Regions from separate parts of the Neobacillus sp. PVCKKU3 genome, predicted to be linked through region 2. Evidence: riboswitches for the same ligand, from Rfam matches in the RefSeq annotation. Region 2 holds a riboswitch; each other region holds the start of a gene.
The links. Region 2 has a riboswitch for glycine ahead of gcvT (glycine cleavage system aminomethyltransferase GcvT). Riboswitches for the same ligand answer to the same signal wherever they lie in the genome.

Region 1: it holds a riboswitch for glycine, as region 2 does, so the genes downstream of both, ACNQGS_RS03785 (amino acid permease) here and gcvT (glycine cleavage system aminomethyltransferase GcvT) in region 2, are expected to answer to the same signal.
Region 3: it holds a riboswitch for glycine, as region 2 does, so the genes downstream of both, glyA (serine hydroxymethyltransferase) here and gcvT (glycine cleavage system aminomethyltransferase GcvT) in region 2, are expected to answer to the same signal.

Annotation. Positions count from the first base shown of each region.
Region 1 covers NZ_JBLVQN010000003.1:182,547-187,264, forward strand. The annotation lists gene ACNQGS_RS03780 (phosphoglycerate dehydrogenase) at 28-1,227, shown strand; gene ACNQGS_RS03785 (amino acid permease) at 1,302-2,666, opposite strand; glycine riboswitch at 2,797-2,877, opposite strand; gene pruA (L-glutamate gamma-semialdehyde dehydrogenase) at 3,177-4,718, shown strand, end outside.
Region 2 covers NZ_JBLVQN010000001.1:234,139-251,690, forward strand. The annotation lists gene comGB (competence type IV pilus assembly protein ComGB) at 1-309, shown strand, start outside; gene comGC (competence type IV pilus major pilin ComGC) at 333-689, shown strand; gene comGD (competence type IV pilus minor pilin ComGD) at 686-1,126, shown strand; gene comGE (competence type IV pilus minor pilin ComGE) at 1,110-1,442, shown strand; gene comGF (competence type IV pilus minor pilin ComGF) at 1,417-1,866, shown strand; gene comGG (competence type IV pilus minor pilin ComGG) at 1,863-2,243, shown strand; gene ACNQGS_RS01245 (YqzE family protein) at 2,300-2,497, shown strand; gene ACNQGS_RS01250 (YqhG family protein) at 2,542-3,333, opposite strand; gene ACNQGS_RS01255 (DEAD/DEAH box helicase) at 3,311-4,999, opposite strand; glycine riboswitch at 5,159-5,248, shown strand; glycine riboswitch at 5,252-5,328, shown strand; gene gcvT (glycine cleavage system aminomethyltransferase GcvT) at 5,480-6,586, shown strand; gene gcvPA (aminomethyl-transferring glycine dehydrogenase subunit GcvPA) at 6,605-7,951, shown strand; gene gcvPB (aminomethyl-transferring glycine dehydrogenase subunit GcvPB) at 7,944-9,404, shown strand; gene ACNQGS_RS01275 (rhodanese-like domain-containing protein) at 9,538-9,921, opposite strand; gene ACNQGS_RS01280 (lipoate--protein ligase family protein) at 10,103-10,939, shown strand; partial or broken gene ACNQGS_RS01285 (vitamin B12-dependent ribonucleotide reductase) at 11,269-13,221, shown strand; gene ACNQGS_RS01290 (HNH endonuclease) at 13,602-14,303, shown strand; partial or broken gene ACNQGS_RS01295 (ribonucleotide reductase barrel domain-containing protein) at 14,383-14,985, shown strand; gene ACNQGS_RS01300 (NlpC/P60 family protein) at 15,003-15,179, shown strand; gene copZ (copper chaperone CopZ) at 15,753-15,959, shown strand; gene ACNQGS_RS01310 (heavy metal translocating P-type ATPase) at 16,000-17,552, shown strand, end outside.
Region 3 covers NZ_JBLVQN010000052.1:34,809-39,526, forward strand. The annotation lists gene solA (N-methyl-L-tryptophan oxidase) at 1-1,130, shown strand, start outside; gene ACNQGS_RS25470 (hypothetical protein) at 1,194-1,607, shown strand; glycine riboswitch at 1,687-1,791, shown strand; glycine riboswitch at 1,795-1,877, shown strand; gene glyA (serine hydroxymethyltransferase) at 1,955-3,205, shown strand; gene ACNQGS_RS25480 (serine dehydratase beta chain) at 3,221-3,739, shown strand; gene sdaAA (L-serine ammonia-lyase, iron-sulfur-dependent, subunit alpha) at 3,739-4,620, shown strand; gene gcvT (glycine cleavage system aminomethyltransferase GcvT) at 4,636-4,718, shown strand, end outside.

The DNA.
Region 1 (4,718 bases), on a different contig from region 2:
TTTCTGCTTATAAAAGGAGGAAGAAAAATGAGCACGATCGCTTTAGAAAAAGTGAACACCATCAAAACCCTTAATAATATCGCGGAAAGAGGGCTAAACGTATTCAATAAGAACGGCTTTCTGGTTGACAACGGCAGTGAAAACCCCGATGCCATCCTTGTTCGCAGCTTTAATATGCACTCGTTAGAATTCGGTGAAAATTTAAAGGCAATCGCAAGAGCAGGAGCAGGTGTTAACAATATTCCGGTCGATAGATGTACAGAGCAAGGTATTGTTGTATTCAATACCCCTGGAGCAAATGCCAACGCTGTAAAAGAAATGGTCCTTACCTCATTAATAGCTTCTTCCCGTAACCTTTTTGCTGGTGTAGCTTGGACTAAGTCGTTAGATGGTGAAGGCGAACAAATTCCAAAGCTTGTCGAAGCAGGCAAAAAACAATTTGTCGGAAAAGAAATTAAAGGGAAAACATTGGGTGTCATTGGTTTAGGAGCGATTGGTGCCCTTGTGGCGAATGATGCGTTGGATTTAGATATGGATGTCATCGGATTTGATCCATTTATCTCTGTCGATACCGCTTGGAATTTGTCCCGCAATGTACAGCGGGCAATGACAATTGAACAGTTATTTGCAGAATCTGACTATATCACTGTTCACGTACCGCTAACAGATGACACAAGAGGTATGTTTAACCAAGCGACATTCAGTATCATGAAGCCTGGTGTTCATATTTTAAACTTCTCCCGTGGTGAACTTGTCAATGAATCAGACATGGCTGCAGCCCTAGAAAGCGGAAAAGTTGGGAAGTATGTTACCGATTTCCCGAATGAAAATGTGCTTAAAATGAAAAATATCGTTCCAATTCCGCACCTAGGCGCCTCCACAAATGAATCAGAGGAAAATTGTGCAATCATGGCAGCTCGTCAGGTAAAGGAATTTTTAGAAACAGGAAATATCAAAAACTCAGTGAATTTCCCAAATACCAGCCTTCCTTATACTGGTAAGCGGCGCGTGGCGGCATTCCACCACAATGTTCCAAACATGGTAGGACAGATTACCTCAACTATATCTGGCTACCATTTAAACATTGCCGACATGGTCAACAGAAGCCGCGGAGAATATGCGTATACCATCATTGACATTGATAATAAAGTAAATGGGGATGTTATTCCTTCCTTAGAGGAGAAAATAAATCAAATCTCCGGAATGGTGACAGTACGGATTATTTAATTGAATGTTACGTTTTAACAAGAAAATGGAGCCTGGTTTCAATACCGGCTCCATTTCTTTTAAACTATTAGAGTCTATGCTGATAATTTTATGTTTTTTTCCTTTTTCCCTCTATAGGAATACAAAATAAATAATAGAATAAACCATACTGGTGTCAACAATAGGGCTGGACGGGTAGCCTCAGCAAACAGCATGATGATGAGAATCGCCGCAAACAAGCTTAGGACCACGTAATTAACAAATGGTGTAAATGGTGCTTTAAATTTTGACTTTGCCTGTAAATCCTGACGGTTTTTTTTATACCTTAAATGGCAAACCAGAATAACACCCCAAACCCAAATAAAACAAATGGCACTAATGGTTGTCACAATTCCAAAAGCCTGCTCCGGAATAAGTTTGCTAAGGAGCGCTCCCCCTGTCAAGACAAGAGTCGAAATCAATAACGCGTTACTTGGCACATGATTTTTATTCAGTCTTGCAAAATTCGCTGGACCTTGGCTATTATTGCTTAAATTATATAAAATCCGGCTTGTTGAAAACATCCCACTGTTACAAGCAGAAGCGGCTGAAGTTAAAACGACAAAATTAATAATTCCTGCGGCAATCGGAATCCCGACTATACTAAACGTTTTGACAAACGGACTTTCAGCGGCATTCAGTTCCGTCCATGGATTAATACATAGAAGAACGATCAATGCGCCAACGTAGAAAAATAAAATCCGTAAAGGAATTTTATTAATGGCTGAAGGGATGTTTTTTTCCGGATTGGCTGTTTCTGCTGCCGATACACCCACTAATTCCACACCAACGAATGCAAAAACGACCATTTGGAATGAAAGCAAGAAGCCTGTCATTCCATTTGGAAAAAGGCCGCCATGTTCCCAAAGATTTTTAATAGAGACCGCCCCTGCATCTGTCTTGAATCCCATCACTAGCAAAATCACCCCAATTCCGATTAAGGCAAGAATGGTAATGACCTTTATTAAGGCAAACCAGAACTCCAATTCTCCAAAAAGTTTTACCGTTAATAGATTGAGACCCAATAAGACGACCAAACAGACCATTGCAGGTATCCACTGTGGGATATCAAACCAATATCGTACATATACACCAACAGCAATCACATCAGCCATAGCGGTCATAATCCAGCAAAACCAATAAGTCCATCCCGTTACAAACGCAATCCGAGGTCCAAGATAATCCTCGGCAATGTCGGTAAAAGATTGATATCCTGCCTTTGACAGCAGAAGTTCTCCGAGTGCCCTCATTACAAAGAAACAGGCCATCCCTACGATTAAATAAGCTAGAATGATAGATGGACCTGCTAGTTGGATTGCTTTACCCGACCCTAAGAATAATCCGGTACCAATGGTGCCGCCAATTGCAATTAGTTGAACATGCCGATTTGCTAAATTCTTCTTTAATTCTTGCTGTGCCAACGTTGACTCCTCCTTAGAAGTTATAAAACCCAATAAAAAAAGAGATTGGATGTCCTCCAATCTCTTAGTTCATAAGAATAACAAATAATACTTATTATGCTTAAAATTGCCAGCACGACAAATATATATTTAGTACTCTTCTGTCCTTTTGCCTGAGATTGTGAACCCTTCGGCGCCGCGTAATTTTCGCGGTCTCTCCAGAAGCTGCTCCTGCTATAGTGTGATCCATAGCAATCATAGCTTGCTAATTATTAAGTTTTTTAGATAGTATTGTTGAATAATTTTTAATTTTAGTAGTATTAAATTACTTTGTCAACAATAAATGACTCTTAAATATTTTATCGACTCTCTGAAATTAACTTACCACCCCCGAGGGATGGATTTGAATCCGTTTTCATAAAGGGACAATAGAAAGTCCCAGAACAGAAAAAGTATGTTATAATAATTGTCGAAATACGTAGATTTGTCTATAAGGGAACAGAATATATAAACGGGAAGGAACGTGAGAGAATGAGTAACGGAATTTTCAAAATCCCAACTCCTACAAATGAACCTGGCAATACTTATGCTCCAGGTACAAAAGAACGGGAAACATTAAAAGCAGAATTAACACGCCAATCTAGTATCGTAATCGATATTCCTGTGATTATTAATGGCGAAAATATAAAGACAGATACAGTGAAGCAAGTGGTTATGCCACATGATCATCAACATGTTTTAGCAAACTATTCGCAAGCCGGAGAAAAAGAGCTGCGTGATGCTGTTGAAGCGGCGATGGCTGCCAAAGAAGCATGGGCTAATATGGCTTGGGAACACCGCGCCGCTATTTTCTTAAAAGCTGCTGATTTAATCTCTGGTCCATACCGTGATGTAATGAACGCCGCGACGATGTTAGGACAGTCCAAAACAGTTGTTCAAGCTGAAATTGATTCTGCCCAAGAATTAGTTGACTTCTTACGTTTTGGCGTTGATTATGCAAATCAAGTTTATCAAATTCAGCCAAGCAGCATGAAGAATGTATGGAATCGTACTGATTACCGTCCATTAGATGGTTTTGTATTGGCGATTTCTCCATTTAACTTCACAGCCATTGGCGGAAACCTGCCAGCAGCTCCTGCAATGATGGGGAACGTAGTCGTTTGGAAACCAGCTACCACTTCTATTCTAGCAAACTACTACTTTATTCGTATTTTAGAAGAGGCAGGATTACCTAAAGGTGTCATCAACTTCGTGCCTTCTCGTGGTTCGCAAGTATCAGAAGTAGTCCTAACAGACCCTCGTATGTCTGGATTCCATTTTACCGGTTCAACAAGCACGTTCCAAACGATTTGGAAAACAGTTGGGGAAAACATTGCAAGCTATAAATCATACCCTCGTTTAATTGGGGAAACAGGCGGTAAAGACTTTGTATTCGCTCATGAAACTGCACAAGCAGACAAAGTAGTAGCCAACCTTGTTCGTGGTGCATTTGAATACCAAGGTCAAAAATGTTCCGCAGCTTCACGTGCTTATATTCCAGCAAGTATGTGGGAAGAAGTAAAAGCCGGTTTAGTGGCAGAAACGGCAAAGCTTAAAGTTGGGGATGTCCGCGATTTTAGAAACTTCATGGGTGCAGTTATTGATAAAGCGGCTTTTGATTCAATTACAAGCTATATCGATTACGCAGCAGCTTCTGAAGAAGCAGAAATTATTGCTGGCGGTACTTATGATGATTCTGTTGGATATTTCGTTCAACCGACCATCATTGTGACTACAAATCCAAACTTCAAAACAATGGTGGAAGAAATCTTTGGACCAGTCTTAACAATCTATGTATATGAAAATGATCAATTAGAAGAAACATTGCATGCAGTAGATACTGCTTCTATGTATGCCTTAACAGGTTCAATCTTTGCCCAAGATCGCGGGGCCATTGTTCACTTAGAAAACCGCTTATCCGGCGCAGCTGGAAACTTTTATATCAATGATAAACCAACTGGTGCGATGATTAATCAACAGCCATTTGGCGGTTCTCGTGGATCTGGTACAAACGATAAAGCAGGTTCTGTATTC
Region 2 (17,552 bases):
TTTTACAGTGAACTTGGTAAAGAAATTAAGGCCAAGCTTGTAACGGGCGAAAAATTAGAAACCATATTGGCTTCGATGATTTTTTTTGACAAGGGTTTTCCGATGATTATTAAACACGGCCAGGAAAATGGCAAATTGGAACAGGAATTGCTCTTTTTCAGCAAGCATTGTGTGATGAACCTGGAAGTACTAATTGAAAAAAGCCTAAGGACGATTCAGCCCATTCTTTATCTGTTTATCGGTTTATTAGTTGTTTCCATGTATTTAGCGATCCTTTTACCCATGTTTCATATGCTTGATGGAATTTAATAAAAAAATGGAGGTTTAGGAAAATGAAAAGTATTAATAGAGATAAACAGGCTGGTTTCACACTGATCGAAATGATGATTGTTATGCTCGTGATTTCTGTAATTCTAATTATTACAATACCAAACGTCGCTAAACATAACGCAAATATAAAGACTAAGGGCTGTGAAGGCTTTCAGAAAATGGTCGAGGCTCAGGTACAAGCCTATGAAATGGAAAAAAATGAACCAGCAACAATGGAAAAACTAATAAGTGCAGGATATATAAAAAAAGAGGCCAAGGGCTGCCCAGGAAAAGAAGTTGTGATTGGGGCGGATGGTTCTGTTACGTTGGAAGATGCCATCGATACAAAAACTGCATCTGATACCACCACTAACCAATGAAACATAACCAGCAAGGCTTCACTTTAGCCGAGTCATTAGTAGTCCTATCCATTTTCATGATTTTGTCTTCGGTAACCGTTTTTTCGTTAAAACCACAGCATACGATGGTCGAGGATGAAGCCTTATTAACCCAATTAAAAGCGGATTTATTTTATGCCCAGTCCTATGCGATGTCCCACCAGCAGGAAGTGTCGGTCGTCATTTTGCCTAACGAATCAAAATACTCGCTTGTTTTACGCTCTGACCAGCCGCATCTGCTCGACAGAACTTACTCCTCAAGTTTTCATATCATCGAAGGTTCGATGCCCTTATATTTCAAATTTCAGCCTGATGGAAATGTAAATAAATTTGGTTCTTTCTTCATAGAAACTGAGAAGAAGACTTATCGAATGACCATTTTAATTGGAAAAGGCCGGTTTTATGTTACAGAACAATAAAGGGTTCTTTTTATTAGAATTACTGTTGTCCTTATCAGCTATGTTTTTGATTTGTTTGGTTTTCATTCCGTCGGTCACGGATTTAAGAAAGCAATCCATAAATGTGCAGATTGAGAAAAAGATGAGGCAGATCATGTATGAGGAACTGGAGGCAAAATTAATTGATAATCGGACATTTGCCAATTATACATTGGTACAAAATGAGATTGGTTATCAAATTACTTGGAAGGACTCCTTCGGGCAAAAGGAGGTTTGCGTTAAAGTTGAAAAAACGCCCTTACATTTGGAAAATGAAATCTGTGGCAGTCTCGAATGAAAAAGGTTTTACGCTCATTGAGGTAATGTTTTCGTTGGTAATTCTTTCAATTATTGTTTTTTATATGACACCTCTCTTTCAACTTATTCTTGACAATAAGGAGAATCAAGCGAGTATTCAAGCAATGGAATGGGAGGTTTTCTGCAGCCAAATAAAAAAAGAAATCCGCTGGTCGACCAAGGCCGAGGTAGTTTCCAATCGGCTGATCCTAACAAAAGACGGAGAAACCATTTATTATGAAATTTACGGCAGCAATTTAAGAAGACGGGTTAACTCGACGGGGCATGAAATTATCCTGCAGAATGTTTCACAGCATTCGTTTGCTTTGATGAATAATGCCGTAAAGGTAACGGTAAAGGATTTAAAAGGTATAGAGTATTCTGTTACCGCCTATTCTTTAATTGATTGGAATAAGAGCACATGAAAAATAGTCAAAAAGGCTTCACTTATCCCCTTACATTATGTCTGTTGATCATTTTTCTGCTGTTTTTTTCAATGGAGGTGGAGAAACTTCTGTCGGAGAGAAAGCTAGCGCACGAATCAGCCGTTATTTTCCAGGAAGAGTATTATTTCTTGTCATCGGTAAAGAAATTCGAAACTCAGGCTCAGGTGTCAGGAACAATCCCGTCTAAAGGAACGTTTGGATTTCAGAAGGGGAATATGGATTTTCTCGCCGATCCCCCGTCAGGATATGTCCAAAGAGTTTCCTTTACACTCCGGCTTCAGTCGGGAGAATTGGTAAACGGGAAAGGATATTTTGACACGAGGTCAAAAAAGCTAATGAAATGGATTACTTATTGATTTGAAAGGATAAACCTTGGACATACTTGTAATGTAAGTTAAAGGCAGGTGTGTACATGAAAACGAATGATTATGTAAAATATATGACGCAAACAATTGTCAAATATGCGGACCAGCCGAAAGACGAACGAAAACGTCAGCGCCTCGAGCGAAAACAGACCAAAGCATCCTTCTGGTATCGCTGGTTTGGCATCCTTCCCTATATTGTGTATTCAGAGGTTAAGAGACGGAAAATGAAAGACAGTGGACTTTAAAAAGTAACCCCCAAGCATAATTTTAAGACTTGGGGGTTTCCTCTTTATATTGCCTTTTCTGTTAAGTAAAACAGCCCGCCATTGATAAAGGAAATATGAATTCGCGGCTCATATTGATCCTTGAGAGCCTGTTTTTCTGTCTCATAGTTTTCGTTTTCATCTTCGATGTCCTCATAAAAATGATTCAGCAGTTCTAAATCCTTCTTCCAGCGTATCTTTGCTTCATCGGCCCAGGTATGGTCATCATTTTCAATTACTGATTTTAAATAATTTTCAATTCGAACCATTCCGCTTTTTGGTTTAACCAGTGGTGATAATGTAAACGAGTAATCAGGGATTTTCGGCGTTAACGAAATTTTAAGCAGGTAATTATGAAAATCCTCCACCATTTTCCCGTTAATAAGCTGAAGGCCGATTGATTTAAAAATATCGCGTTTACGGTCACATTGATAGGAGATTTTTACATTCATGCACAGCCATGGCAGCAAGGGAGTCTGGACGGCGGAGTTGCCGTGATTTTCATAAAGCCTTATATATCTGGCTAAATTTTTTGTAGACTCAAAAATTTGATGCAGGCGGGGCGAACCAAAATGGATGGTTTCCCCTTTGAGATTTTCAGGTGCTGCTTTTTGGTTGGTGATAAGGGTCAATCTCATTGGATTTGGTATTCCGCCAGTTTTCTCTAAATAATGCCAGTAAAAGGGCCGATTCATTAGTTCCTTATCCATTTCAATTGTTAGTTGGACATCTAAGTATCCAGGGTGATTAGTGACGATGGGACATTCATTTGCCATAAAATAATTTAAAAGAAACTTATGAATTTCCTGCTGCTGCATGTGATTCTCCTTTTTTCATATTTTGTGCAAATTCAATCATTGAAGATAAATTCTCCATTTTAATCCGCATTTCCCCTTCTGAGCAGGAGTCGCCAAAGATATCCATTATATGATCTTCAATATTTCCGAATTCTAGTTTTGTTAGAATATCATCAAGTTCTCCGATGACTCTTTCAAATAAATCAATCTTTTCGTATAAAAGCTTTAAAATATGCTCTTCCACTGTATCTTTGATGGCAAAATTATAAATCATGACATCTTTTTCCTGACCGAGGCGGTGAATCCTTCCGATGCGCTGCTCCAGTCTCATCGGGTTCCACGGCAGATCAAAATTGATAATGTGGTTGCAAAATTGCAGGTTAATCCCTTCCCCGCCCGCTTCAGTGGCAATCAGCACCTGGGCATGCTTTTGGAACAACTCGCGCATCCAGTCCTTTTTCCCGCGCTTGAAACCGCCGCGGAAAGGAACGGAGGAAATTCCGTGCTGCTTTAAGTACCACTGTAAATATAATTGGGTAGCCCGGTATTCCGTAAAAATAATCACTTTATCATTTATTTTCTGAATTAATTCAAGGGCTTTTACTGCCTTGGAATTTTGCTCGACGGTCTCTACCTTTTTAATTAAAAAGTTGATTTGTTCTTGATAGGCCTGCGTTGGGTTTTCCTTTTTAAGAAGCATGTTTTTTAAGGTGTAGAAAACGGCCTCGCGGCTTGAGCATGCTTCACGCTGCAAAGTCATCACAGAAAAACTGCTCGTTTGAACCCAGTCTCCCTCATTTTTAAGCTCTAAGATGGAGTCATACAGTTCGCGTTCCGATTTTGTAAATTCAATCGGAATCGTCTCCACATGCCGTTTCGTCCATTCGATTCCTGTATCGGCACGGCGGTTGCGGATCATGACTTTATTGACTAGCTCTTTTAGATGCTGGTCATCATTTAAGGAACGGGAATCACGTTTATATTTTTCGTAAAAGACAGTTTCATTCCCTAAGTGACCAGGCTTTAATAGGGATACGAGGTTAAAAATCTCCTCAATCCTGTTTTGAATAGGTGTTGCCGTCAGCAATAAACAAAACTTCTTTTTTAAGTTTTGAACAAATTCGTAGTTTTTAGTTTTATTATTTTTTAATTTATGGGCTTCATCGATAATGATGAGGTCATAGTCTTGCTTGTAAATGATCTCCCGATGCGGATTTCGTTTCGCCGTATCGATGGAGGAAACAACGACATCACATTGTTCCCAAACATAGCTTTTTCTTTGAGTGACAGCTGGTATATAAAATTTGCTATTTAATTCCTGTGCCCACTGGGTGACTAAGGAGGCGGGAACAAGAATTAACACTTTTTTCACTAATCCGCGAATCATGTATTCTTTTAAAATTAACCCCGCCTCGATAGTCTTTCCGAGACCCACTTCATCCGCAAGGATGGCCTTTCCGTTCATGTTTTCAACCACCTGCTTGGCTGTTTCAAGCTGATGAGGGAGAGGCGTCAAATTTGGCAGATGCTTTGGGGCCTGCAGGCCTTCGAATTCCGGGACCACCAAGTGTTTTTCAATATCGATGGCCAATTTAAAAAGCTCCCAATTCCCCCAAGGTCCATCATGATCAATTTTATGTAAAAAATCATCCTGCCAGGAGGAATCAAATTCCATTTCGACATTCATCCTTTTCAGCTCCTTTTTTCGATAAAATGTTATTGCCCGATATGTTGTTTTAATGGTAGGATGATAATAGCTTTGAAAGTTTCAAATATTTAAATAAGGTAATCTATTTTTTAAGTATAATTAGTATGACCAAATTGGAAAAAAATATTATAAGTGCGAATGAAAACAAGGGGAGAGACTACTTTTTGTAGCGCCGAAGGAGCAAGCAGCTTATGTGAATCTCTCAGGCAAAAGAACTCTTGTTGGACGCAGCTCTGGAGAGTGCTGGATGATACCAGCCACCAAAGGGGACAGCCGATTTAGGTAAACTTTCAGGTGCAAGGACAGAGACCTTCTTTATTGGTAAAGGGAGGTTTCTGTCCTTTTTTGCACCTTTTTGTTGTTTTTAGGAAAAGGGCAAGGAGTTTTCCTGGTTTTGTTAATTGGCAATAATTCATTTTTACAAATAATGAACATGTAGTAAATGAAGGGGGATTTATGATGACGGAATTAAAACGCACTCCGCTGTTTGAAGTTTACAAGGAATACGGCGGAAAAACCATCGATTTTGGCGGCTGGGAGCTGCCTGTCCAGTTTTCAAGCATCAAGGATGAGCATGAAGCTGTCCGCACGAAAGCCGGTTTATTCGATGTGTCCCATATGGGCGAAGTTGAGGTAAAGGGCCCAGACAGCCTCAACTATTTACAAAAATTGATGACAAATGACATCTCAAAAGTGAAAAACGGCGGGGCACAATATACTGCGATGTGCTATGAAAACGGCGGAACTATTGACGACCTGCTTGTTTACAAGGTTGAAGACAATCATTATTTGCTTGTTGTCAACGCATCGAATATTGAAAAGGACTACAACTGGCTGGAGAAGCATCTTGAAGGCGATGTAACAATCGAAAATTTGTCTGAAACAATGGCACAGCTTGCGCTTCAAGGCCCTCTTGCTGAAAAGGTATTACAGAAGCTTGCTTCAGAGACGGATTTAAGTCAAATCGGCTTTTTCAAATTCCAGCAGGAAGTTGTTTTAAATGGGAAAAAAGCACTTGTATCTAGAACTGGTTATACAGGGGAAGACGGTTTTGAAGTATATTGTGATGCCGGTGATGTCGTAGAACTCTGGACTGCCATTCTGGAAGCCGGAAAAGACGAGGGAGTTATTCCTTGCGGCCTCGGTGCACGCGACACACTTCGTTTTGAAGCAAATTTAGCGCTTTACGGCCAGGAATTATCACCGGAAATCTCCCCGCTTGAGGCAGGAATTGGCTTTGCAGTGAAATTGAATAAAGAGGCTGATTTTATTGGAAAAGAAGCTCTCGTGAAACAAAAGGAAGCAGGTTTGTCCCGGAAGCTTGTTGGGGTTGAGATGGTTGACCGGGGAATTCCGCGTCACGGCTATCCAGTTTACAAAGGGGAAGCGCTAATTGGTGAAGTTACCACCGGTACACAGTCCCCAACCTTAAAGAAAAACATCGGACTTGCCCTCATTTCTTCCGAACATGCAGGACTCGATACCGAAGTTGAAGTTGAAATTCGCGGAAAACGTTTAAAAGCGAAAGTGGTTCCTACACCTTTTTATAAAAGAGAAAAGAAATAGCAGAAGGGAGCAAGGTTTATGAAACATCGCTATTTACCCATGACTGAACAAGATAAGCAGGCAATGCTGGAGACAATTGGCGTTTCCACTGTCGATGAACTATTCAGTGATATTCCTGAAAAAGTACGATTTAAAGGTGAATACAATATTAAACCGGCAAAATCAGAAACAGCTTTGATGAAAGAACTTTTTCAGTTAGCAAGCCGGAATGCTGATTTAAAATCGAATGTGTCTTTCTTAGGTGCCGGAGTTTATGACCACTATATGCCGGTTATCGTTGACCATGTCATCTCAAGATCAGAGTTCTACACAGCCTATACACCTTACCAACCGGAGATCTCCCAAGGGGAACTGCAGGCGATTTTTGAATTCCAAACAATGATTTGTGAATTAACAGGAATGGATGTGGCTAACTCCTCGATGTATGACGGCGGTACCGCACTTGCTGAAGCAGCAATGCTAAGTGCTGGCCACACTAAACGGAAAACCATCCTGGTTTCCGGTGCTGTCCACCCTGAATCCCGTGAGGTTCTGGAAACTTACGCAAAGGGTCAATACCTTGATGTGATTGAGGTTCCTGTGAAGGATGGCATTACTGATGTTGAAGCCCTAAAAGGATTGCTAAATGCTGACGTAGCTGCGGTTGTCGTTCAATATCCAAACTTTTTAGGTCGAATTGAACCTTTAAAAGAGCTTGAAGAGATTATTCACGAAAATAAAGCAATGTTTGTTGTTTCCAGCAATCCATTATCACTTGGAATTTTGACACCCCCAGGAAAATTTGGTGCAGATATTGTTGTCGGCGATGCCCAGCCGTTCGGAATCCCGACTGCCTTTGGAGGTCCGCACTGTGGCTATTTTGCGGTTACGACCAAGCTAATGCGTAAAGTTCCCGGACGTCTTGTCGGCCAGACAACAGATGACCAAGGCCGCCGCGGTTTTGTTTTAACACTGCAGGCACGTGAGCAGCATATCCGCCGCGATAAGGCGACTTCTAATATTTGCTCCAACCAAGCCTTGAATGCCCTTGCTGCATCTGTTGCGATGACTGCCCTTGGAAAAAAAGGTGTCCGCGAAATCGCAACAGCCAATTTACAAAAGGCTCATTATGCAAAAATCGCTTTTAAAGAAGCAGGGTTTGAAGTAGTTAATGATGGTCACTCCTTTAACGAGTTTGTTGTCAATTTAAATAAACCGGTAAAAGAGGTTAATCAGCAGCTGCTCCAAAAAGGAATCATTGGCGGTTATGATTTGGGCCGTGACTATCCTGAGCTTGCAGGCCATATGCTCATCTGCGTGACAGAGCAAAGAACGAAGGAAGAGATTGATACATTAGTGAAAGAATTGGGGGATTTGCATGCATAATCAAGACCAGAAGCTGATTTTTGAAGTAAGTACACCAGGCCGGGTCGGATACAGCCTTCCGGAAATGGATGTTCCTGAAGCAGATGTTGCTGCGCTCCTTCCAGAAGGATATTTAAGGGAAGAGGAGCCTCTGCTCCCTGAAGTTTCAGAACTGGATATCATGCGCCATTATACGTCCCTCTCCAGACGGAATCACGGTGTAGACTCCGGTTTTTATCCATTAGGGTCTTGTACGATGAAATACAATCCTAAGATTAATGAGAATGTAGCCCGCTACAACGGGTTTGCGCATATTCATCCGCTCCAGGATGAAAGTTCAGTTCAAGGTGCGCTTGAGCTTTTATATGACCTTCAGCAGCATTTAAAAGAAATTACCGGTATGGATGAAGTGACCTTACAGCCGGCGGCAGGTGCCCACGGGGAATGGACCGGATTGATGATGATTCGCGCATACCATGAAGCAAATGGCGACCTAAAACGGAACAAGGTTATCATACCTGACTCCGCTCACGGTACAAACCCAGCTTCTGCAACAGTTGCAGGACTTGAGACGGTTACAGTAAAGTCGAATGAAAATGGTCTTGTAGACTTAGAAGACTTAAGAAGAGTGGTGGGAGAAGATACAGCAGCGTTAATGTTGACGAACCCGAATACACTTGGCCTTTTTGAAGAACATATTGTTGAAATTGCTGAAATCGTCCACGAAGCTGGCGGTAAGGTTTATTACGACGGGGCGAACCTAAACGCAGTTCTATCAAAAGCCCGCCCGGGTGATATGGGCTTTGACGTAGTTCACTTGAATCTTCACAAAACGTTTACTGGCCCGCACGGAGGCGGCGGTCCTGGTTCCGGTCCTGTCGGTGTGAAATCAGATTTAATTCCGTTCCTGCCAAGACCGGTTATTGCCAAACAGGGCGACGAATATGTTCTAGATTATGATCGTCCGCAATCAATTGGCCGCGTTAAGCCATACTACGGAAACTTTGGCATTAACGTCCGCGCTTATACCTATATTCGGTCTATGGGGCCAGACGGCTTAAAAGCAGTGACTGAATATGCTGTTTTAAATGCTAACTATATGATGAGAAGATTGGCGGAGTATTATGATCTGCCGTTTGACAGACATTGTAAGCATGAGTTTGTATTAAGCGGAAGACGCCAGAAGAAATTGGGCGTCCGCACATTGGATATTGCGAAGCGACTGCTTGATTTCGGCTTCCATCCACCAACCATTTACTTCCCATTAAATGTGGAAGAATGTATCATGATTGAGCCGACAGAAACAGAATCTAAGGAAACGTTAGATTCCTTTATCGACATCATGATCCAAATCGCCAAGGAAGCCGAGGAAAATCCGGAAATCGTCCAGGAGGCTCCGCACACAACCGTGGTAGGCCGCTTAGATGAAACGACAGCTGCTCGTAAGCCGGTCTTACGATATCAGAATGCATAAAAAGATTAACAGGCTCTGGATTGCTCCGGAGCCTGCTTTTTTAGCTTTTATATCAATACGCCAATAGGCTGTTGCGATTTTTCATAAAAATCAATATAAAAGGCCCCAGAAAGGTTCTGGAGCCCATTTACGATTATTTTTTGGCTTTCACTTTACCAGACCACTTTTTGAACCCGCCTTGAAGCTGAGTTAGATCCTTGTAGCCCTTTTTGTGTAAAAATTGAGCCGCACGAGCACTGCGCATGCCGCTTTGGCAATATAAATAAACAGGCATGTCCGGTCTGATTTCTTTCATGCGCATTCTAATTTGTGACATTGGAATATTACGTGCTCCTAAAATATGTCCGTCTTCAAATTCATTTGGTTCACGAACATCAATCAGCTGTGCCTTTCTGTATCCTGCACGGAATTCCTCTTCTGTTACTGTTTTTACAATTCTTTTTTGATAAAAGAAAGTAAAAACAGAGTAGATGATAACCGCTACGACAATGATTAATAAAACATAAAGTGAATTCAACTTCTATTTGCCCCCTTCAAGCTTGTTGCACTAGTATTTATTATATAAGTCATTTTCTTAAAGATAAAGAAGAATGGACAAAAATCTTCTTAAAAAATTATACCAAAAACATCTCATTTTGAAATTCCCCCTCATTTTGATAGACTAGTAAAAGGAAATTATAAATAAAAGAGGTTTTTCTATGGAAAAGGAAATATGGCGGTTTATCGATTCTGGCAATAGTTCTCCTGCTTTTAACATGGCATTGGATGAAGCCTTGTTAGATTGGCACAGTGAAGGAAAGATTCCACCGGTGATCCGATTTTACGGCTGGAACCCGCCGACGCTGTCCGTTGGTTATTTTCAAAGGGTTGAAAAAGAAATTGATATGGAAGCGGTAAAAACACACGGGCTTGGCTTTGTCAGAAGACCAACTGGAGGCAGAGGGGTTCTCCATGAGCATGAACTGACATACAGCGTCATTGTTTCAGAGGAGCATCCAGCAATGCCCAAAACAGTTACTGAAGCTTATCGTGTTATTTCTGAAGGGATACTAAAAGGATTTCATCAACTGGGACTAGAAGCATATTTTGCTGTTCCGAAAACAGCTGAGGAACGGGATGCCTTAAAAAATCCTAGGTCCGCGGTCTGCTTTGATGCCCCAAGCTGGTATGAGTTGGTGGTGGAAGGGCGCAAGGTCGCAGGAAGTGCTCAAACACGACAGAAGGGTGTCATTCTCCAGCATGGCTCGATTCTTTTGGACCTGGATGAAGACAAGCTTTTTAGCTTATTCAAATACCCGAATGACCGGGTGAAGGAGCGGATGAAAAAAGCATTCAAGGATAAGGCTGTTGCTATTAATGCGATTAGTCCGCGAAGGATTACTCTCGATGAGGCCAAGGAAGCTTTTTATAAAGGATTTGCAGAAGGTTTAAATATTGAGCTTGAATCCTATCAGTTGACAGATGAAGAGCTTGCCTATGTTAATAAGCTAGCCAAAGATCGGTATGAAAATGATGAGTGGAATTTTAAGAGATGACTTGCTAAAGCGGCTTTGCCGCTTTTTTCCTATTTCATTGGAGGCAACCGGCGAAAATTGTTAAAATTTCTCGTTTTATAGCGAAAATTGCACTATATCTTTTATTTTCTCGTGAATCTATTTATTTTAAAGTTTGACAAAATAATTGTTTTTTGTATGACATACAATATGTAGGGGTGTCGAAAATATTTTCGGTACTATATATTGATTTTTTGTTGCCATGCTATGTTCATATATGGTAACTTAAATTTATTAAATCAACTAGATAAGCAAAAGCTTACTAGATTCTTACACAAGATAGAGAATATATAGATAAAGGAGTTGTATTCATGTCTGTAGTTTTTAGACAAGAATTGAATATTGATTTTGGGAGGTTGAATGAGGATATCCGCCTATTTCCACAGGTGCACCCGGTCACCCCAGATATGAAAATAACTCACAAGGGTGTTTCGCGTTTGGTCATGTTAGACCGCTACACCTTTAAAGACACTGAAAAAATCACCCTCACAAATGGCGACTTTGTTGTTCTTACGATTAAAGAAGATACAAAATTCCCGGCACGCGGCTTAGGATACATTCAGGAAATCGATTGGGAGAAGAAGAAGGCTAAGGTTTTAGTAGAAGAGGAATTTAGAGGCGTCCTCGATGGTGAAGCAGCAGAAACTGGAGTTATTTATAGTTCGCTGGATGTCATTGAGAAGCCGTTAGAGCTTTTCTATGAGCAGATTGCTAAACGTGTTGCGACTGGCATTGCTGCTGTAGAAGAGACGGAAGAGAAGCGCATAGAATGGACAGAAAAGTTCTATCAAGAGCTAGTGAGCTTGAACTTCATTCCGGCCGGCCGTGTTCTGTATGGCGCGGGATCTGGCACTGAGGTAACTTATTTCAACTGCTATGTAATGCCGTTCGTAGCGGATTCCCGTGAAGGAATCTCTGACCACCGCAAGCAGGTTATGGAAATCATGAGCCGCGGCGGCGGTGTTGGAACCAATGGTTCGACATTACGGCCAAGAAACACCTTGGCAAGAGGCGTAAATGGTAAATCATCCGGTTCGGTATCTTGGTTGGATGATATTGCGAAGTTGACTCATTTGGTCGAACAGGGGGGCTCACGCAGGGGCGCCCAGATGATCATGCTGGCGGACTGGCATCCAGACATCATTGAATTTATTATTTCTAAGATGCAAAATCCTAGAATCCTTAGATTCTTAATTGAAAATACATCTGATGAAACAATCAAAAAGCTTGCTAAAGAAAAGCTGAAATTTAAACCATTCACCCTTCAAGAAGAAGCGATGTACCAAGGAATTGTAAATTATAAAAACATTCCTGGTTATGGTGGTTTCAGCGAATCAATTATTGCAGATGCTGAGGAAAAACTCGCAACTGGCGGTACTTATTCAGTTCATAATCCAGAGTTCCTCACTGGAGCAAACATCTCTGTTTGCTTGACGAAAGAATTTATGGAAGCTGTTGAAAATGATGGTGAATATGAACTTCGTTTCCCTTACGTAGAAAACTACGACCAAGAGGAAATGAAAATCTATAATGAAAAATGGCATGAAGTTGGGGATGTTCGCGAGTGGGAAAGACTGGGTCACAAAGTTCGTGTGTACAAAAAAATTAAGGCAAAAGAACTTTGGAACTTAGTTAATATTTGTGCGACTTACTCTGCAGAACCTGGTATCTTCTTCATTGATAATGCAAATGACATGACAAATGCGAAAGCATATGGTCAACAGGTAGTTGCTACAAATCCTTGTGGGGAGCAACCTCTCGCACCATTTTCCGTCTGTAACCTTGCTGCAGTAAACCTTGCAGAAATGGCAGATAAGGAAACTAAAACAGTAGACTTTGATAAGTTAAAAAATACAGTAGCAGTCGGCGTCCGCATGCAGGACAACGTTATCAACGCTACTCCATACTTCTTAGACGAAAACAAAAAGCAAGCACTTGGTGAACGCCGCGTTGGTCTTGGGGTAATGGGTCTGCACGACCTGCTTATCTACTGCGAAACTGAGTACGGTTCACCTGAAGGAAATAAGCTGGTCGATCAAGTTTTCGAAACAATTGCAACTACAGCTTACAAAGAATCTGTTGAATTGGCGAAAGAAAAGGGAAGCTTCCCATTCTTAACTGGTGAAACACTTGAGGAAACAAACCGCTTACGCCAAGCATTTATTAATACCGGATTTATGAAGAAAATGCCTGAAGAAATCCGTGAATCTATTGTGGAAAACGGAATAAGGAATTCACATTTGCTAACTGTTGCTCCAACGGGTAAAGTTATTGCCCCCAGTGTTCGTAAGAGCGCTGCGTAAACTTAGCTATATGCGGGAAACTCTGGCGCATCTCTTACTACCTTGTCTTGCCAACAAATAAAGGGTAAAAATGTAAGAGTGTTGGTGATTGCCTACCAGACAATCCGCAGGGAAGTCGTGGCTGACCCCTCAACGACTACATGCTGAGCAACCATTTTTGTTGAAGGAACGTACGTTCTGTTTTATAATGAAAGAAAACAGGACGGTGTTTTTCAATGATTAAAAGATGCCTCAACTGTGATAAGGAAATAAAGGTAAAACCCAGTCATTACGATAGAAAAAAGTTTTGTTCACGACAATGTCAATCTAGTTTCCACAAGACCAATCCGCCTGACTTTTGGATGGAATTGTCAAAAAAGGTAAAGGTTAATTGCAGTTTTTGTGGGAACGAATTACTTAGAAAGCCATCAGCCATATTTAATACCAACTTTTGTAACCAGAAATGTAAACAAGAATATCAAATTCAAAATGCCCAATTAATTAACCAGCATCTCAAAAATCGGGTTGAAATAGAATGTGATATTTGCGGAAAAAAATTCAGTGTGCCCAAGAATCGTGAATTAACTTCTAAATATTGTTCAAAACATTGTCTTGGTCTTGCTAATGGTAGAAGGGGAAAAATATTATACAAAAAACAATTATTAGTAAAATGTAATAATTGTGGTAAGGAATTTGAGAAGAAACCCTCTACTTGTCGGCCATTAAATTTTTGTTCAACTGATTGTATGGGCAGCTATTACAGTAAAAATAAATTATTTTCTGGTGAAAATAGTGGGACTTGGAATGGCGGAGACATAGATTACTATGGGCCTAATTGGCGATTGCAAAGAAGATTGGCAAGAAAACGTGACAACTATACTTGTCGTGACTGTGGAAAGACTGAAGAACAGTACGGACATGAACTTTCTGTTCATCATATTATACCTTTTAGAAATTTTAACGGAGATTGGGAGAAGGCTAATGAACTTTCAAACCTAGTAACTCTCTGTGAATACCCTTGTCATAGAAAAAGGCATTCAAAAATGGTTGGTGATATAGTCTGACCCATATGGCGACATATGGAGCGGGTACTAATAATCCCGCCCTCTATAAACTGATTAATTATAGAGAGTAACAAACGTGAGTACTGGAACAATGGTTGGTGTTTCAACTGGATTAGAACCTTATTTCTCATTCTCATATTTCCGTAGTGGACGCCTTGGTAAATTTATCGAAGTGAAAGCAGACATCGTACAGGAGTATTTAGACCGAAATCCAGAAGCAGATTCAAATAATCTGCCAAACTGGTTCGTCACTGCGATGAATCTTGCTCCTGAGGCACACGCAGATGTCCAATGTGTCATCCAGCGCTGGATTGACAGTTCCATCAGTAAAACAGTTAATGCACCAAAAGGATACAGCGTTGAGCAGGTTGAAAAGGTATACGAGCGTTTATACCGTGGCGGTGCAAAAGGCGGTACTGTCTATGTAGACGGTTCACGCGATTCTCAGGTTTTAACATTGAAAGCTGAAGAAAACACAAATGAACAATTATCTATCTTTGAAAAAGAAGAAAAGCAGCATGTAGTCTTAGTCGAAACCATCACTGACCTTCGTTCAACGGATGTAACGATAGGTTCTGAAGTCGGCAACACATGCCCGGTATGCCGCAAAGGAAAAGTTAAAGAAATTGGCGGCTGTAATACATGTACTAACTGTGGCGCACAATTAAAGTGTGGTCTATAAAATGCTTTTGAGAGAGGATGGAGATATACTCCATTCTCTTATTTTTTATAATTATTCACAAAAACTCAACCCACGTGGCTATGTATATTGGAGCAGGCAATATGATTATGGCATCATCTTCTAAAGGGGTTATGATCGCTTACACAAGCAATACCTATTGGAAGCCAACATACATTGGCGCCAAGCGTATATAATAAGTTCAGGGCATCGACAAAAGTCGATGTTCTTTTTTTTAAAGCTCTGTTATAACTGAATGTTGATTTTACTGAGTTTGAAAAATAAACGGAAGAATTCCGTTTATTTTGGGAAATACTCATATTCCCTTAAAAATTAAGGAAGTTTTTCCGGCTATTTCATTTAAATCTTTGGATTTTGTGTTATTTAGAGCAGTTAAACGGAATATCTCCGCTTATCTCTGCTTCTTAAGCTTCCTTTTTATACATTAGCCGGAAATTCTCCGCCTATGAATTTTCATACCTACATGAAAATCAACAATGAATAATAACAGAGCCTTTGCAAAAGCCAATTAGATATGCATAGAAAAAAGGATTCAACATGAACTGTAAATTTGACCGTTTCATGACACATAAAAAACTACATACGGTCTTTATATTGTTTTGCTAGATTAAAAACATAAATAAAGCTACAGCAGCATATGTGGAAGTTTTGTGAAACCATGACAAAACACTTTACATAGGGTAGGGGGGTATAGTAACATAAAATTAGAAATCAAAAATAACAAATACATTTTTGAAAGGATGATTAACATGGAAAAAGTAACATTAAACGTAAAAGGAATGTCTTGTGGACATTGTGTAAAGGCGGTTGAAGGAAGCGTTGCGACCCTGGATGGTGTCACTGCCGTTAAGGTGAATTTAGACGCAGCAACGGTTGATGTCGAGTTCAACCCGCAAACCGTCAGCCTCGATCAAATTAAAGAAACAATTGATGATCAAGGCTATGATGTAGTTTAAAAAGACAATTTCAACTCACTATATGAGGAGTTGACTTACTATGAGTCAAACTATAAAAGAAACAAGCCTGCAAATTTCCGGTATGACCTGTGCAGCCTGTGCGGCCAGAATTGAAAAGGGTCTGAAAAAACTAACCGGAGTAGAAACAGCAACTGTCAATCTTGCATTAGAAAAATCGGCAATTAAGTACGATCCTTCCCAGATAAAACTGGAAGAAATCGAACAGAAGATTAAAGATTTAGGCTATGATGTCGTAACCGAAAAAGTGGAATTTGATATTACAGGAATGACTTGTGCAGCCTGCTCGGCACGGATTGAAAAGGGCTTAAATAAGCTAGATGGCATCACAAAGGCAAACGTTAACTTGGCACTTGAAAAAGCAACTGTAGAATACAACGGTTCCGCCCTGACAACTGCAGACATCATAAAAAAGGTTGAAAATCTTGGCTACGGGGCAAGACTCAAAGAAGAAACAAAAGATCAAGTGGACCATCGCCAAAAGGAAATCGAAAAGCAATCGAAAAAATTTATCTTCTCGGCAATTTTGTCTTTTCCGCTTTTATGGGCAATGGCAGGGCATTTTTCGTTTACATCTTTTATTTGGGTACCGGATATGTTCATGAATCCCTGGTTTCAACTGCTCCTCGCTACACCGGTTCAATTCTTAATTGGCGGACAGTTTTACATCGGTGCCTATAAAGCCTTAAAAAATAAAAGTGCCAACATGGATGTACTTGTTGCATTGGGAACATCGGCCGCTTATTTTTACAGTTTATATTTGTCAATCACCACGATTGGCAAAGGTGTTCATATGGTAGAACTCTATTATGAAACCAGTGCCGTTTTAATCACCTTAATCATATTAGGCAAGCTTTTTGAAGCAAGAGCAAAGGGACGATCCTCAGAGGCAATCAAAAAATTGATGGGGCTCCAAGCCAAAATGGCTACTGTAAACCGAGATGGCCGCGAAATGGAAATCCCGATTGAAGAAGTTATTGTCGGGGATATTCTTTACATTAAGCCGGGTGAAAAAATTCCCGTTGACGGTAAAATCATAGAGGGCCAATCCGCTATCGATGAGTCAATGCTGACCGGTGAAAGTGTTCCGGTTGATAAAAAAATTGGCGATGAAGTCATCGGGGCTACGCTGAACAAAAATGGTTTCCTAAAAGTTGAAGCAACAAAGGTTGGCCGGGATACCGCTTTAGCACAAATTATTAAAGTGGTTGAAGAGGCGCAGGGCTCTAAAGCCCCTATCCAACGGCTTGCCGACAAAATATCCGGAGTTTTTGTTCCAGTTGTCGTGACCATTGCTGTAATCACCTTTATGATCTGGTATTTGTGGGTAGAACCCGGTAATTTCGCTGAAAGCTTAGAAAAAATGATTGCTGTATTAGTGATTGCCTGTCCGTGTGCCTTAGGATTGGCGACACCTACCTCAATCATGGCCGGTTCCGGTCGTTCCGCTGAATATGGAATCCTTTTTAAAGGCGGCGAACATTTGGAAATGACCCACCGAATCACAACGGTGGTTTTGGATAAAACGGGTACAGTAACAAATGGGACACCGGTGTTAACTGATGTCCGCCACAC
Region 3 (4,718 bases), on a different contig from region 2:
CAGGATCGATGGGAATGGCAGCAGGTTACTACCTGGCCAAACAGGGTGTGAAAACATTATTGGTAGATGCATTTGATCCGCCTCATACGAATGGCAGCCATCATGGTGACACACGGATTATCCGCCATGCCTATGGTGAAGGACGGGAGTATGTACCGTTTGCCTTAAGAGCCCAAGAGTTATGGTATGAACTTGAAAGAGAAACACATCATAAGATTTTTACAAAAACCGGTGTTTTAGTATTTGGACCTAAAGGTGAATCTGACTTCGTTGCTGAAACGATCGAAGCTGCTAACATTCATGGGTTGGATGTTGATTTACTAGAAGGCGAAGAAATTCATCAGCGCTGGCCTGGAGTAACCGTCCCTGAAAACTTTAACGCAATCTATGAAAAAAACTCCGGCGTCTTATTCAGTGAAAATTGCATTCGCGCCTATCGCGAGCTAGCTGAAGCAAATGGTGCAAAAGTGTTAACACATACAAGGGTTGAGGATTTTGAGATTTCCGAGGACTCTGTCAAAATCCAAACTGAATTTGGTTCCTTTACCGGCAGTAAGTTGATTTTGAGCATGGGGGCTTGGAACAGCAAACTTCTATCAAAATTAAATATTGATATTCCGTTACAGCCTTACCGCCAAGTTGTTGGGTTCTTCGAATGCGAAGAATCACAGTATAGCAATACCCATGGTTTCCCGGCCTTCATGGTTGAAGTACCGACAGGCATCTATTACGGGTTCCCAAGCTTCAGCGGCTGCGGTTTGAAAATAGGATACCATACTTTCGGTCAAAAAATCGACCCAGATACAATTAATCGTGAATTTGGGATCTATACGGAGGATGAAGGAAATATTCGCAGATTCCTAGAAGAATACATGCCGGGTGCTACTGGAACTCTTAAAAGAGGGGCAGTTTGCATGTACACCAAAACACCTGATGAACATTTTGTGATTGATTTGCATCCGCAGTACTCCAATGTGGCAATCGCAGCAGGCTTCTCCGGCCATGGATTTAAATTCTCAAGTGTTGTTGGTGAAACGTTAAGCCAACTAGTGACAACTGGCAAAACTGAACATGATATTTCTCTTTTCTCTATCAATCGCCCTGCTTTAAAACAGAAAGCAAAGATCTAATAGATTATTAAATTGCCATTATCCTAGAACAATAAAAAAAATAATAAATTTAGAGGTGCAAAAATGAGCGAAAAAACATTAACACAAAGCCAATTAACGTATTTAGATGCAAAACCGGGCATTCAATTAATTAAAGCAGGAACCTATAAATTAAATGAATTAAGCGTATTGCGGGGAACACCTGAGTTAAAGGGGCAAATCCTTGATGTGCCGATTACAGATAAAAAACAAGTATTAACAATGGGTTATTATGCACTACAGCCTTCGGTTGATTATTCTGCAGAATTTACGTTTATCGAAATTAAAGTTGTGACCAAAGGTAAAATGGTTGTCCGCGATGTAGAAGGAAATAAATATGTGGCAGAAGTAGGGGACGTATTAGTCTTCTCGCCTAATACAACGGTTATTTTCGATGGTGAAAGTGATGGCGAAGTGGTTTACTTCAAAAATGTAGAAGCAAATCCTACTTATTTGTAATAAACAAACTTATTTTAAAAAGCATTGACAATTACAAACAGAATGATTATTCTGAAAATAATAAAATTGAATAGAGCGGATGATTGTTGTGGGAGAGTGTATTATCTACATCTACCACCGAAGGAGCAAGTTCCAAAAAAACCCTTGGAACCAATCTCTCAGGTAAAAGAACCATAACAGGACGCACCTCTGGAGAGCGTATTTGAAAATGCCACCAAAGGAGAATGCTCCATAAATATTGGAGTTTAACTCTCAGGTAAAAGGACAGAGAAGGGATGATTCTACACCCCTTTTCTGTCCTTTTTTGTTTTTTTTAAAGCAATTATGGAGAAGTGGAGGAATGATCAATGAGTTTACAACAAAACGATTTAACAATTTTTGAGGCGATTGAAAGTGAGAAAAACCGCCAGCTTCATACCTTGGAATTAATAGCATCAGAAAACTTTGTCAGCCCTGATGTTTTGGAAGCAATGGGAAGCGTGATGACGAACAAGTATGCCGAGGGTTATCCAGGTAAGCGCTATTATGGCGGCTGTGAATTTGTGGATGTCGCAGAACAGGCAGCGATTGAACGGTTAACTAAATTATTCGGCGCCAAATTTGCTAATGTCCAGCCTCACTCCGGTGCCCAGGCCAATACTGCTGTGTTTTTCGCCCTGCTTCAACCAGGCGATAAGATTATGGGGATGAATTTATCGCATGGCGGCCATTTAACTCACGGCAGTCCGGTAGCAATGTCAGGAAAATGGTTCGATGTCGTTTCTTATGGGGTAAGAGAAGACAATCACCTGATTGATTACGATGAGCTGGAAGAAGTTGCGAAAAGAGAACAACCAAAATTAATTATCGCCGGTACGAGCGCTTATCCGAGAGTGATTGATTTTGCGAGATTTAGAGAAATCGCCGATCAGGTTGGCGCAAAACTGATGGTTGATATGGCACATATTGCCGGACTTGTTGCTGCAGGTCTCCATCCTTCTCCGGTTCCATATGCGGATGTTGTGACCAGCACTACGCATAAAACATTGCGCGGCCCACGAGGCGGAGTGATTTTAACAAACGATGAAGAAATCATAAAAAAAATTAATAAAGCTGTTTTTCCGGGAATTCAGGGCGGGCCGCTTATGCATATTATTGCAGCTAAGGCAGTTGCTTTCAATGAAGCATTGCAGCCAAGCTTTAAGGAATATGCCAAACAAATTATAGAAAATTCAGCTGCACTGGGAGAGGCGCTAAAGCAGGAAGGGGCAGCGCTTGTATCCGGCGGGACTGATAACCATATTGTGCTCCTGGATGTGCGTCCATGGGATTTAACAGGAAAAGAAGCAGAGAAATTGCTTGAAGAAGTCGGGATAACAGTTAACAAAAACACCATTCCATACGACCCGCAAAGCCCGTTTGTGACAAGCGGAATCCGCATGGGAACAGCCGCGTTAACAACACGTGGAATGAAACAAGAGGAAATGGTGCAAATCGCAAAAGTGATCGCAGCCGTTCTTAAGAGCAAAGGAGATTTAGCCGTAATCGAACAGGGGAGAAAGACAACAAAAGCAATTTGCGGGAGATTTCCATTATTTCAACAGCCAATCACTGTGTAAGAAAGGGGTAGCTTAATGGAGTATCAAAGCTGTTTTGACATCATCGGCCCAATTATGGTTGGGCCATCAAGTTCTCATACCGCCGGTGTTGTATCAATTGGGAAATTTGTTTATGAGTTGCTTGGAGGGTCCCCGCAAAGGGCGGATATTACTTTCTATGATTCGTTCTCCGAAACATACCAGGGACACGGAACGGATAAGGCGCTTCTTGGCGGTCTGCTTGGGATGAACACAGATGATACCAGAATTAGATATGCGGTTGAATTAACTAAACGATACGGGCTTCACTATGAATTTAAATTTGAAGATCGCTGTCCTTATTACGATCATCCAAATACAACTGTTATTAGGGCAAGACGTGCGGGCCATTTTGTTAAAGTAGGCGGTGTATCATTAGGCGGCGGTTTATCAAAAATCTTTATGATTGATGATGAAATAGTTGATATTCGATTAAGCACAAGTGATGATTTTTCAGAAATCGCAGCAAAATTTCGTTCCAATCCTTTTCATGAAGCGATCTTGGAGGGTGTATGATGGATTTTCGGTCAATGAACGAGCTTCTTGAACTTTGTAACCGTGAACGGAAAACAGTTGGCGACATGATGCTGATGGTGGAAATGGAAAAATCAGGCCGTGACAAAGAGACGATCATCGATATGATGGCAAAGCGGTTAATTAAAATGAAGCAAGCAGTGGAGACCGGTGTAGTGGATGCTTCCCCGGCACCAAGCGGTATTTCCGGCGGTGATGCCGTCAAGATGAGCGAATATGTAAATAACGGGAAGGGCTTATCAGGTCCATATATTAACGATGCCATGACGTTCTCAATGGCAACATCTGAAAGCAATGCACGGATGGGCGTGATTGTGGCGACGCCAACGGCCGGGGCAGCCGGTATTTTACCGGGGGTTTTATTTTCACTGCGAAAGAATGACGACACCTCCTATCGGGATTTAGTCATGGGTTTGTTTACCGCAAGTGCACTCGGATATGTGATTGCCAACCGCTCCTTTATCTCTGGAGCGGCAGGAGGATGCCAAGCGGAGGTTGGTTCGGCCACCGCAATGGCGGCAGGGGCAATTGTTGAATTAAAGGGCGGGACACCAGAGCAGGTCGTAAACGCCACCGCAATCGCGATGAAATCCCTTTTAGGGTTAGTATGTGACCCAGTCGCCGGTCTCGTAGAAGTTCCTTGCATTAAGCGAAACGTGATCGGCACTTCGATTGCCTTTTCAGCAGCCGACCTGTCGCTTGCTGGAATTGAAAGCCGGATCCCATGTGATGAAGTCATTGAGGCAATGTACAAAATAGGCAAGGAAATGCCGCGTACACTAAGGGAAACGGCACTCGGCGGCCTAGCGATGACGGACACGGGAATAAAATTAAAGGATCGGTTACTTTGCAGAAACACATAAGACGGAGGGGCTCAGATGAGTACAGATACAGTATTAAAGCGGACACCGCTTTTTGAAACTTATAAAAAGTACGGCGCAAAGGTCATTGATTTTGGAGG